2 regions of the Pseudomonas sp. WT-JTC genome follow, and region 1 is predicted to be linked to the other one. Evidence: predicted binding sites of a transcription regulator. Region 1 holds the regulator's gene; the other holds the start of a gene.
The links. Region 1 encodes sigma-54, which starts transcription at its own class of promoters, with help from an activator protein. Its sites were predicted from a motif close to ANTGGCATNNANNTTGCTNT; they were not measured.

Region 1 (6,063 bases):
CGCCGCTGGCCAAGGCCGCCGAGGTCAACCTGAATGTTCACGTCGAACACGAAGCCTGCCCGTTGAACCTGGCTCCCACTTCGTCGACCACCGCCGCCCTGGTCATGGGCGACGCCCTGGCAGTCGCGCTGCTGGAAGCCCGCGGCTTTACCGCCGAAGACTTCGCCTTTTCCCATCCCGGCGGCGCCCTGGGCCGACGCCTGTTGCTGAAAGTGGAAAATGTCATGCACGCCGGCCAGGACCTGCCGCAGGTCCAGCGCGGCACCCTGCTCAAGGATGCCCTGATGGAAATGACCCGCAAGGGCCTGGGGATGACCGTCATTCTGGAGTCCGACGGCAAACTGGCCGGGATCTTCACCGACGGTGACTTGCGCCGCACACTGGACCGCAGCATCGATATCCACAGCGCCATCATCGACCAGGTCATGACGGCCCATGGCAAGACCGCGCGCGCCGAGATGCTCGCCGCCGAAGCACTGAAAATCATGGAAGACCATAAAATCAACGCATTGGTCGTGGTCGACCGCGAAGACCGCCCGGTCGGCGCCCTGAACATGCACGACTTGCTGCGTGCGGGAGTAATGTAATGAGTGCGGACCTGCTGCAACGTGGCAAACAGATCAAACTGGCGGTGTTCGATGTCGATGGCGTGCTGACCGATGGACGCCTGTACTTCCTCGAAGACGGCAGCGAATTCAAGACGTTCAATACACTCGATGGCCAGGGTATCAAGATGCTGATGGCGGCCGGCGTGCAAACCGCCATCATCAGTGGCCGCAAAACCCCGGTGGTCGAGCGACGCGCGAAGAACCTCGGTATCCCGCATCTTTATCAGGGGCGCGAAGACAAACTGGTGGTACTCGACGAACTACTGGCCCAACTGAACCTGGGCTATGAACAGGTGGCCTACCTCGGCGACGACCTGCCGGACCTGCCGGTGATTCGCCGCGTCGGCCTGGGCATGGCGGTGGCCAATGCCGCCAGCTTCGTGCGTGAACACGCTCACGGCATCACCCTCGCCCGTGGCGGCGAAGGTGCCGCTCGCGAATTCTGCGAATTGATCCTGCGCGCCCAGGACCGCCTCGATGCGGCCAATGCCGCGTACCTGTGAGCCCACCATGCTGAGCAAAAAGTTTCGCAACACCCTGTTGTTCAGTTGCATCGCGGCGATATTCGCCGCGGTTGGCTACTGGAACATCAGCCCGGAGCGCTTCCTCGACAAGCCGGTAACGCCGGTCGATGAAAGCGCGATCGACTATTACGCCATCAACGCCCACAGCGTGCAGTACCTGCCCGACGGCAGGCTGCAATATGATCTGGTGTCCGACAAGGTCGAGCACCTGAAGGCGACCGAGGTGACGTTGCTGACCAACCCCGACCTGAATGTGTTCCGCGGCACTGAATTCCCGTGGCACGTCCAGAGCCTGCAGGGCGAGGTCAACCCTGACGGCACACAGGTCGAACTGATCGATGACGTGCGCATCACGCGCTTCGACGAGAAAAACCGTAAAACCCTGATCACCAGCACCCGCATGACGGTGTTCCCGCAGCAGCAATATGCGCAGACCGAGCAAGACGTTAGAATCGACGGCGCTGGCGGTGTATCGACTGGCAAGGGAATGAAAGCGTATTTGAAAGAAAGCAGGATACACCTGCTATCGAACGTAAGAGGACAGTATGAGGCTCGTTAAAACCCTCCCGATTTTGCTCAGTCTGGGCGCAGCACTGGGAAGCGTGAGCGCCTGGGCTCTGCCGGAAGATCAACAGCAGCCTATCCGCATTCAGGCCGACGATGCCCAACTGGACGACAAGCAAGGTATTGCTACCTACAAGGGTGACGTGATCATCACCCAGGGCTCGATGAAGGTGACCGGCAACACCGTGACCATCACCCGCACCCCGACTGGCGACATCGACGTGGTGACCTCGGTGGGCAACCTGGCGTACTTCGAGCAATTGCAAACAGCTGGCGACACCAAGCCCGTTCAGGGCTGGGGCGTGACGATCCAGTATCACGCCGCACAAAACCGCGTCGTACTGATCGACAAGGCCAAAGTTGTCGACAAGGACAACAACACCACCCAAGGCGAAAAAATCGTCTACGACACGGTCAAGAAGCTCGCCAGCGCCGGTCGCGCCACGGGCAGCAAGGTCACCGAGGCACGTCCGCGTATCGACATGGTGATCCAGCCGAAGAAGAAAACCGACGAGAAAACCCAGTAATGGCAACTCTGAAAGCTCAGCATCTGGCCAAGAGCTACAAGAGCCGCCAGGTCGTGCGTGATGTCAGCCTGTCCATCGACAGCGGCCAGATCGTCGGCCTGCTTGGTCCGAACGGCGCCGGCAAGACCACCTGCTTCTACATGATCGTCGGCCTGGTGCAAGCCGACCAGGGCCGCGTCCTGATCGACGACCACGATGTCAGCCACCAGCCCATGCACGGCCGCGCAAAGGCCGGTATTGGCTACTTGCCACAAGAAGCATCGATCTTTCGCAAACTGTCGGTGGCCGACAACATCATGGCCATCCTCGAGACCCGCAAGGAACTCGACAAGGCCGGCCGTCGCAAGGAGCTGGAAAGCCTGCTACAGGAATTCCACATCAGCCACATCCGCGACAACCTCGGCATGAGCCTGTCCGGTGGTGAGCGCCGTCGCGTGGAAATCGCCCGCGCCCTGGCCACCAACCCGAAATTCATCCTCCTCGACGAACCCTTCGCCGGCGTGGACCCGATTTCGGTCGGGGACATCAAGCAGATCATCTACCACCTCAAGGCCAAGGGCATTGGCGTACTGATCACGGACCACAACGTTCGTGAAACCCTGGATATCTGTGAAACCGCCTATATCGTCAATGACGGCCAACTGATCGCCGAAGGTGACGCAGAGACCATCCTGGCCAACAACCTGGTCAAGGAAGTGTATCTGGGCCATGAGTTCCGCCTGTAAAGGCAGAGGTATCTGGCAGGTCGTCCGAGCGCTTGTCCCGATAAAAAATCAACACTTTTTTATTGTTACAGCGCTCTAGGCAAACGCTGCAGTTTCGGGCATATAATTTGCTTATGTTTGGCGCTCCGGCGCCCTGTAGTGGATGGCGCATGTGCGCCGGCGAATAAGGTGTTAAGCCCCTGCCATGAAACCATCGCTAGTCTTGAGAATGGGCCAGCAGCTGACGATGACACCGCAGCTGCAACAGGCCATCCGCCTGCTCCAATTGTCGACCCTGGACCTGCAACAGGAAATCCAGGAGGCCTTGGAGTCCAATCCGATGCTCGAACGCCAGGAAGAAGGCGACGACTTCGACAATTCCGATCCCTTGGCCGACAACGCCGAACAAAAGCCCAACACCGATATCCAGGAACCCTCCTACCAGGAAAGCGCCCCGACGGTTGATAACCTCGAAGAAGGCGACTGGAACGAGCGCATCCCCAACGATCTCCCCGTCGACACCGCGTGGGAAGACGTTTACCAGACCAGCGCCAGCAGCCTGCCCAGCAACGATGACGACGAGTGGGACTTCACCACCCGCACCTCGGCCGGCGAAAGCCTGCAAAGCCACTTGCTGTGGCAACTGAACCTGGCTCCGATGTCCGACACCGATCGCCTGATCGCCGTGACCCTGATCGATTGCATCAACAATCAGGGCTATCTGGACGAAACCCTCGAGGAAATCCTCGAAGCCTTCGATCCGGAGCTGGACATCGAACTGGACGAAATCGAAGCCGTCCTGCACCGCATCCAGCAATTCGAGCCCGCCGGCATCGGTGCCCGCAACCTGGGCGAATGCCTGCTGCTGCAATTGCGCCAGTTGCCAGCCAAGACCCCTTGGCTGGCCGAGGCCAAGCGCCTGGTCAGCGATTACATCGACCTGCTCGGCAGCCGCGACTACAGCCAGTTGATGCGCCGCATGAAGCTCAAGGAAGATGAACTGCGCCAGGTCATCGAACTGGTCCAGAGCCTCAACCCGCGTCCGGGCTCGCAGATCGAGTCCACCGAAGCCGAGTACGTCGTTCCCGACGTGATCGTGCGCAAGGACAACGAGCGCTGGCTGGTGGAGCTGAATCAGGAGTCGGTGCCACGGCTGCGGGTCAACGCCCAGTACGCCGGTTTCGTGCGCCGCGCTGACACCAGCGCCGATAACACGTTCATGCGCAATCAGTTGCAGGAGGCCCGCTGGTTCATCAAGAGCCTGCAAAGCCGCAATGAAACCCTGATGAAAGTAGCCACCCAGATCGTCGAGCATCAGCGCGGGTTCCTCGAATATGGCGACGAAGCCATGAAGCCGCTGGTCCTGCACGACATCGCCGAAGCGGTCGGCATGCATGAGTCGACGATTTCACGGGTGACCACCCAGAAGTTCATGCATACCCCCCGGGGCATATATGAACTGAAATACTTTTTCTCAAGTCACGTAAGCACCTCCGAAGGCGGCGAATGCTCGTCCACGGCGATCCGGGCGATCATCAAAAAACTGGTTGCCGCGGAAAATCAGAAAAAGCCGTTGAGTGACAGCAAGATCGCTGGTTTACTGGAGGCACAAGGCATTCAGGTGGCCCGCCGCACCGTCGCCAAGTATCGCGAATCCCTCGGGATCGCGCCTTCGAGCGAACGCAAGCGGTTGATGTAGGGCCACGCCACAGCGTTCCAGTGGTAGATCATCTGGTCTACCGCTTTATGCACTGGCAACGAAGGAGAAGCTGTATGCAAGTCAACATCAGTGGACACCAACTGGAAGTGACCGAACCTCTCCGCTCCTACATCGGCGAAAAACTCGAACGACTGGAGCGACACTTCGACAAGATCACTAACGTGCAGGTCACGATGACCGTCGAAAAGTTGAAGCAGAAAATCGAAGCCACATTGCATATTCCCGGGAATGAAGTGGTCGCGAACGCGGAACATACCGATATGTACGCCGCGATCGATGCACTCACCGACAAGCTGGATAAACAACTCAAAAAGCATAAGGAAAAGACCCAGAGCCTCCTTCAGGGCGCAACCGGTCGCTAACACTCCCAACCCATGATCCGACTTGAAAGTATCCTGACCCCCGGCCGTTCCCTGGTGAACGTGCCGGGTGGCAGTAAAAAGAAAGCCCTCGAACAAATTGCCAATCTGATCGCCCGCGAAGTGCCGGGTCTGGAGATGCAAGATGTCTTCGAGGCGCTGATTGCCCGTGAAAAACTCGGCTCCACCGGTTTTGGCAACGGCATCGCCATTCCACATTGCCGTCTCAAGGGCTGTGTATCGCCCATCAGTGCATTGATGCACCTTGACGCCCCTATCGATTTCGACGCCATCGATGGTGCGCCGGTTGACCTGCTGTTCGTATTGCTGGTCCCGGAAGCCGCCACCGATGCGCACCTTGAACTGCTTCGGCAGATCGCCAGCATGCTCGATCGCAAGGACGTGCGCGACAAACTGCGCAGCGCTCCGAGCAATGAAGCCCTGTATCAGGTTGTCCTGGACGAGCAAAACGGTCAGTAATCATGCGCTTGATCATCGTCAGTGGCCGCTCCGGCTCAGGTAAAAGCACCGCCCTCGACGTCCTTGAGGACAACGGGTACTACTGCATCGACAATTTGCCTGCCGGCCTGCTGCCGGAACTGGCCGAACGAGCGCTGATTCATACTGAACTGGTGCAGCCGCTGGTCGCCGTTTCCATTGACGCCCGCAACCTGCCCAGCCACCTGTCACGCTTCCCCGACCTGCTCGAAGAAGTCCGCAGCCGCCACATCCAGTGCGATGTCCTGTACCTGGACGCCGACGAAGAAACACTGCTCAAGCGCTTCTCGGAAACCCGCCGACGTCACCCCCTGACCAACGCCAACCGCTCGCTGGCCGAAGCCATCAGCGTCGAGAGCGTCCTGCTCGGGCCGATTGCCGACCTCGCCGATCTCAAGATCAACACTACCAGCCTGAACCTGTATCAACTGCGCGATGCCATCAAACTGCGCCTGTTGAATCAACCGGAACCCGGCACTGCGTTCCTGGTGGAATCCTTCGGGTTCAAACGCGGCATGCCGGTGGACGCCGACCTGGTGTTCGATGTGCGTTGCCTGCC
Region 2 (6,063 bases), 980 kb from region 1:
TGAACCTGGTGATCGACGACGGCATGCGTTTCGTCGCCACCACCACCGAAAAGTTCGACGTGATCATTTCCGACTCCACCGACCCGATCGGACCGGGGGAAGTGCTGTTCTCGGAAAACTTCTACCAGGCCTGCCGCCGCTGCCTGAACGAAGGCGGCATTCTGGTGACCCAGAACGGCACGCCGTTCATGCAGATCGAAGAAGTGAAGACCACCGCCGGTCGCCTGCGCAGCCTGTTCCCGGACTGGCACTTCTACCAGGCCGCCGTGCCGACCTATATCGGTGGCTCGATGACCTTCGCCTGGGGTGCCACCAATACCGCTTATCGCAAGTTGTCCCGCGAAACCCTGCAACAGCGCTTCACGGGCAGCGGCATCATCACCCGCTACTACAATCCAGAAATCCACATCGGTGCCTTTGCCTTGCCGCAATACGTATTGCAGGCAGTGAACAAGCCAAGCAACGACTGATCTTTCAGTCCGCGCACGAAACCTGTGGGAGCGGGCTTGCTCGCGAAGAGGGAGGGTCAGTTGAAAACAAGTCGGCTGACACACCGCTTTCGTCGGAACGCCGCCCGGAGCAAGCCCGCTCCCACATGGCTGCGCTTGACGGGTTAAAGCGGGTGTCGGGAGAGATTTTCACATCCGCCGATATGTTTGATCTGGCGGAACATCAGCCAGCTAACAAGGTCGAGATAGAGGTGAACCCATCAATGGGGTTTATCGAGGAGGCACCAATGCAAAAGTGGAAAGTCACTTTCGTGGATGATCATGGCGAAACCGTCAACGAAGTCTTCGAGTGCATCGAGCGCCCGGACTACGAGCGTGCCGCCAGGCTCATCAAGGCCAGGCTTCTTCCTGTCGCTGCCGAACTGGATCTGAACGATCTGGAAGGGCGGACCACTGATGCGAGCGTCAAAGAACTCAAGGCGCAGAACAGCATTCAAATCCTCGGTATTGCTCCAATCTGAACGACACCTGTCGCATTCAAATCCAGACCTTGGCAGAGGCTCTATCTTGGGGCTACTCTGCAAGCGAGATCAGCGAATGAATCGCTAAGGTCTGGTCTTGTCAGCTCCATGCTTGTTTCCCGCCGGCACATCGGTTGCCGTCGCTCGCGCTGTTCGGTTGCGGGTGAGGGAGTACGGAAAGTCTATCCATCGTTTTGAGGAGGACGTTTCATGAGCACAGCCTATCAAGAAGACATCAGCAGCAGCGTACTGCGCCGCATGAAAGAAGGCGGTTTTGACTTTTCGCGGTTTCATCCCATCGAGTTCTACGCCATTTTCCCGGACGAGGAGCGGGCACGCAGGGCGGCAGGTCATTTCCACCGTGGTGAATCCCTGGATGCGCAAATCAGTGTGCGCGACGACGGCGCCTGGGCGCTGGAACTGTGCAAAGTCATGTATGCCACCTACGACGACATCGGCGATTTCGAACAGGGTTTCGAAGCGGTGGTCGAGCCGTTGGGCGGCATCATCGAAGGCTGGGGTGTGAAACAGGAGGTACGAGGGCGACTCGCATAACCTTATGAACAGTGACAATTGGCAATGACGGCCGACCTTCGGGTTGGCCGTTTTCATTTTCGCCGCCAGGACATTGAACACAATCCGGTAGAAGCTGGCTTGCCAGCGAAGGCGTCCTCGAAGAGTAACCCATGACTTGCTGGCCCCATCGCCAGCAAGCTGGCTCCTACGGACTATGCTGGTGACAGGCGATCACTACGCCTTGCAATGAAGCGGGGGCGATCAGGTTGGGGCATTTGTCGCACAGGATTGGTGCGGTGCGTGCGTCTTGATTATCCAACCGATTGAAATTTAAGCGTTTATGCCGATGGCACGGGCCTTGCGAAGGTCTGGACGTCCGAGTGACAAGGAGTACGGCATGATCCGCACCTATTTTGATGAGATGTACGATGCCGGCGGCCTGGTCCGCCCGCATTATCGGGAGTTTGCCCGTTGGCTGGCCGAGACGCCTGACGAGCTTCTGGCACAACGGCGACGCGAGGCCGATCTGTTGTTTCATCGCGCCGGGATTACTTTCACGCTCTACGGAGACGAGCAGGGCACTGAGCGCCTGATTCCGTTCGACACCATCCCGCGCAGCATTCCTGCCAGTGAATGGCGGGTCGTCGAGCGCGGCTGCATCCAGCGGGTCAAGGCGTTGAACATGTTCCTCGCCGACCTTTACCACGAGCAGCGCATCATCAAGGCCGGCATCATTCCGGCCGAACAGGTGCTGGCCAACGAGCAGTACCAGTTGGCGATGCAGGGCCTGGACCTGCACCGCGATATCTACTCGCACATCTCCGGGGTCGACCTGGTGCGCGACGGCGACGGCACCTACTACGTGCTCGAAGACAATCTGCGCACGCCCAGCGGCGTCAGCTACATGCTTGAAGACCGCAAGATGATGATGCGCCTGTTCCCCGAACTGTTCGCGGCGCAACGCATCGCTCCTATCGACCACTACCCGAACCTGCTGCTCGACACCCTGAAAAGCTCAAGCCCCATCGACAACCCGAGCGTGGTGGTGCTGACACCCGGCCGCTTCAACAGCGCGTTCTTCGAGCATGCGTTCCTGGCGCGGGAAATGGGTGTGGAGCTGGTGGAGGGCGCGGACCTGTTCGTGCGTGACGACAAGGTCTACATGCGCACCACCGACGGGCCGAAAGCGGTCGACGTGATTTATCGTCGCCTCGACGACGCTTTCCTCGATCCGCTGGCCTTCAACCCGGAGTCAATGCTCGGCGTGCCGGGGCTGCTGTCGTCCTACCGCTCCGGCAACGTGGTGCTGGCCAATGCCATCGGCACGGGGGTGGCGGACGATAAGTCGGTGTATCCGTTCGTTACCGACATGATCCGTTTCTACCTCGACGAAGAGCCGATCCTGAAGAACGTGCCGACCTGGCAATGCCGTAACCCTTCTGAACTTTCCCACGTGCTGGCCAATCTTCCAGAACTGGTGGTCAAGGAAACCCAGGGTTCCGGCGGGTACGGAATGCTGGTGGGGCCGGCGGCGACGGCGGCGGAAATCGAAGCCTTCCGCGCGCGGATCATCGCCAAGCCCCATGCGTATATCGCCCAACCAACGCTGTCGCTGTCGACTTGTCCGACCTTTGTCGAAAACGGCATTGCACCACGCCATATCGACTTGCGGCCGTTTGTCCTGTCGGGTCGTGAAACCCGGGTCGTGCCCGGCGGTTTGACCCGTGTCGCCCTGCGCGAAGGCTCCCTGGTGGTCAACTCCTCCCAGGGTGGCGGAACCAAGGACACCTGGGTGGTCGAGGATTAAAGGAAGCCTGCCATGTTAAGTAGAACTGCCTCGGATTTGTATTGGATGTCGCGTTACCTGGAGCGGGCGGAAAACCTCGCACGGATGCTCGACATCAGCTATTCGCTGTCGCTGATGCCGCAAGACGGTCGTGGCGACGGTTTGCACGAATTGGCCATGCCGCTGTTGATCACCGGCACCCTGGACGATTACCTGGAGCGCCATGGCGAACTGCATGCCGAACGGCTGCTGCATTTCTTCGCCCTGGATGCGGCCAACCCGGCGAGCATCTACAGTTGTCTCGGTGCGGCACGGGCCAGCGCCCATGCGGTGCGTGGGCGCATCACCGCCGACATGTGGGAAAACATTAACGCCACCTGGCTGGAAATTCGCGGTATTGCCGAGCAGGGCCTCAGTCGCTACGGCATGAGCCGTTTCTGCGAGTGGATCAAGGAACGTTCCCACCTGTTCCGGGGCGCGTCCTACGGCACCATCATGCGTAACGATGCGTTTCGCTTCATTCGTCTGGGGACCTTCATCGAACGGGCGGACAACACTTTGCGCCTGCTCGATGCCCGCTACGAAATGGCCGGCGATCAGGCCGAAGCCGTCAGCGATGGCACCGCTCACGCGTATTACCAGTGGAGTGCGTTGTTGCGGGCGTTGTCGTCGTTCGAGGCCTACACGGAAATCTACCGCGACGCCCCCGGCGCCCGGCATGTCGCCGAACTGCTGTTGCTGCGGGCGGATGTACCGCGATCCCTGCGCGCCTGCACCGAAGAAATCGACCAGATCCTCGCGCAATTGCCAGGGGCCAATGGTCGCCCCGCACAACGCCTGGCGGCAGAAATGGACGCGCGCCTGCGCTACACCGGCATCCATGAAATTCTCGAAGAAGGCCTGCACGCCTGGCTGACCGAGTTCATCCCGCTGGTGCGCCAGTTGGGTAACGCGATACACAGTTCTTATCTGGAGGCCGCATGAGACTTTCCATTAGCCACGAGACCACCTATCACTACGAAGACAAGGTGCGGGCGAGCATCCAGTACCTGCGACTGACTCCCCACGACAGCGAGCGCCAGCACGTGCTCAGCTGGCAGCTCGACCTGCCTCGTCCGGTGCGGGCGCAACTCGACCCGTTCGGCAACATCCTGCATGTGCTGACCATGGATGAGCCGCACGAGGCGATCATCATCGGCGCCCGTGGCCAGGTCGATATCGACGAGTTGCGTGAGGCCGAGCACGAGAGCCAGTCGGCACTGCCGTTTCTGCGTTTCACCCGTTTGACTGAAGCCGACTCCGCCCTGCGTTCGTTCGCCGAGAACGCGTGCAAGCAACGCCGTGATCGCACGGCGTTGATCGATCTGATGCATGGACTCAACCAGCATATGACCTATACGCCGGGCTCCACGGAAGTGGACACCAGCGCAGCCCAGGCTTTTGCCGGGCGCTCTGGCGTGTGTCAGGACCATACCCATGCATTTCTTGCCTGCACGCGCAGCCTGGGTATTCCGGCGCGTTATGTGTCGGGGTATCTGTACAGCGAGAACAGCGAACACCTGGCCAGCCACGCCTGGGCCGAGGCCTGGCTGGATGACGCCTGGTACAGCTTCGACGTGACCAACGAACTGGCCCGGCCGGAACGTCACCTGAAACTGGCGGTGGGCCTGGATTACCTGGATGCCTGCCCGGTGCGCGGGATGCGTCGGGGCGGCGGGTGTGAGCAGATGCATGCCAAGGTGCTGGTTTCACCGACGCCAGCGCCGGTGATTTCAGTGCAGCAGCAGTAGGATCGGGGATACCGCTTCGCGAGCAAGCCCGCTCCCACATTTGATTTGCGGCGCACAGCAATTCCAATGTGGGAGCGGGCTTGCTCGCGAAGAGGCCGGTCCATACAGCACAAGGCTTAGGGCTTCACCTTCCGGCCCGACATATGCTTGAGATACCCCACCAACATCCCCAGGTCCCCATCCGGTAACACCTCGGTGGAGAACCCTGGCATCTTCGCCTGCGGCCACTGGCGCAAGCTCTGTGGATCGCGGATGTAGCGCTTGAGGAAGTCCGCGCCAAAATATTCGGTCGGGTTGTACGGAATATTCAGGTCCGGCCCGAACTGCGAGTCGCCAGCGCCATTGAGTCGATGGCATGCCAGGCAGTTCTTCTGGAACAACGCAAAACCCTTGTACACCGGATCATCGGCCCTCAATGCCGGATCGGGCAGCAGGGCGGGAAAGCGCTCGGCCACGGGCGCCAGGCGTTTGATGCTCGTGACCTGGAACGGCCATTGTTCGGGGCTGATGTTGCCGGCCTGCGGGTTGGTCCAGACCAGATAGAACGGCCCGGCGCCTGGCTTGCCTTCGGATAGCGGTGGCCAGGGCTTGCCAGGGTCTTCAATCGCCAGCCACGCCTGTGCCCCCTGGGAGTTGAGCAACGGCGCTGCGGCCATTTCGGCGGCAAAGCCATCCAGGGCCACGGCTTGCAGGTGGTCGTCGGGCTTGATGCCGGTCAGCAACGCGGACAGAGGCACGGCGCGGTAGCTCATGTCCCGTTTGTAGGAAACGTCGTCGCTGATGTCGATGGTTTGAACCTGAGGATGCTTGAGCAATTCCTCGGTCTGCCAGGTGCGACTGTTCGCGCCCAGCTCCAGGTTCAGCTGTGCGGCATACAGGGGCGAGCCGAACAGCAGGGCCCCGAGCAGAATGAGTATTTTCAAATGATCGCCGTCCATGTCGTGGAAGTGCCGCCAAGGTTGGCACAGCCACGCTGGCCCGGGTAGCGGGCCAGTCACATT

Region 2: AC06G5_RS08570 (circularly permuted type 2 ATP-grasp protein) is a predicted target of sigma-54. The motif match lies at 1,832-1,851, and genes of this name have one in related genera.

What each region holds. Positions count from the first base shown of each region.
Region 1 covers NZ_CM160042.1:903,069-909,131, reverse strand. The annotation lists gene AC06G5_RS03970 (KpsF/GutQ family sugar-phosphate isomerase) at 1-587, shown strand, start outside; gene AC06G5_RS03965 (KdsC family phosphatase) at 587-1,111, shown strand; gene lptC (LPS export ABC transporter periplasmic protein LptC) at 1,119-1,691, shown strand; gene lptA (lipopolysaccharide transport periplasmic protein LptA) at 1,678-2,223, shown strand; gene lptB (LPS export ABC transporter ATP-binding protein) at 2,223-2,948, shown strand; gene AC06G5_RS03945 (RNA polymerase factor sigma-54) at 3,133-4,626, shown strand; gene hpf (ribosome hibernation-promoting factor, HPF/YfiA family) at 4,701-5,009, shown strand; gene ptsN (PTS IIA-like nitrogen regulatory protein PtsN) at 5,022-5,486, shown strand; gene rapZ (RNase adapter RapZ) at 5,489-6,063, shown strand, end outside.
Region 2 covers NZ_CM160042.1:1,884,930-1,890,992, forward strand. The annotation lists gene speE (polyamine aminopropyltransferase) at 1-470, shown strand, start outside; gene AC06G5_RS08560 (hypothetical protein) at 737-970, shown strand; gene AC06G5_RS08565 (ribonuclease E inhibitor RraB) at 1,181-1,525, shown strand; gene AC06G5_RS08570 (circularly permuted type 2 ATP-grasp protein) at 1,884-3,293, shown strand; gene AC06G5_RS08575 (alpha-E domain-containing protein) at 3,306-4,256, shown strand; gene AC06G5_RS08580 (transglutaminase family protein) at 4,253-5,062, shown strand; gene AC06G5_RS08585 (c-type cytochrome) at 5,179-6,000, opposite strand.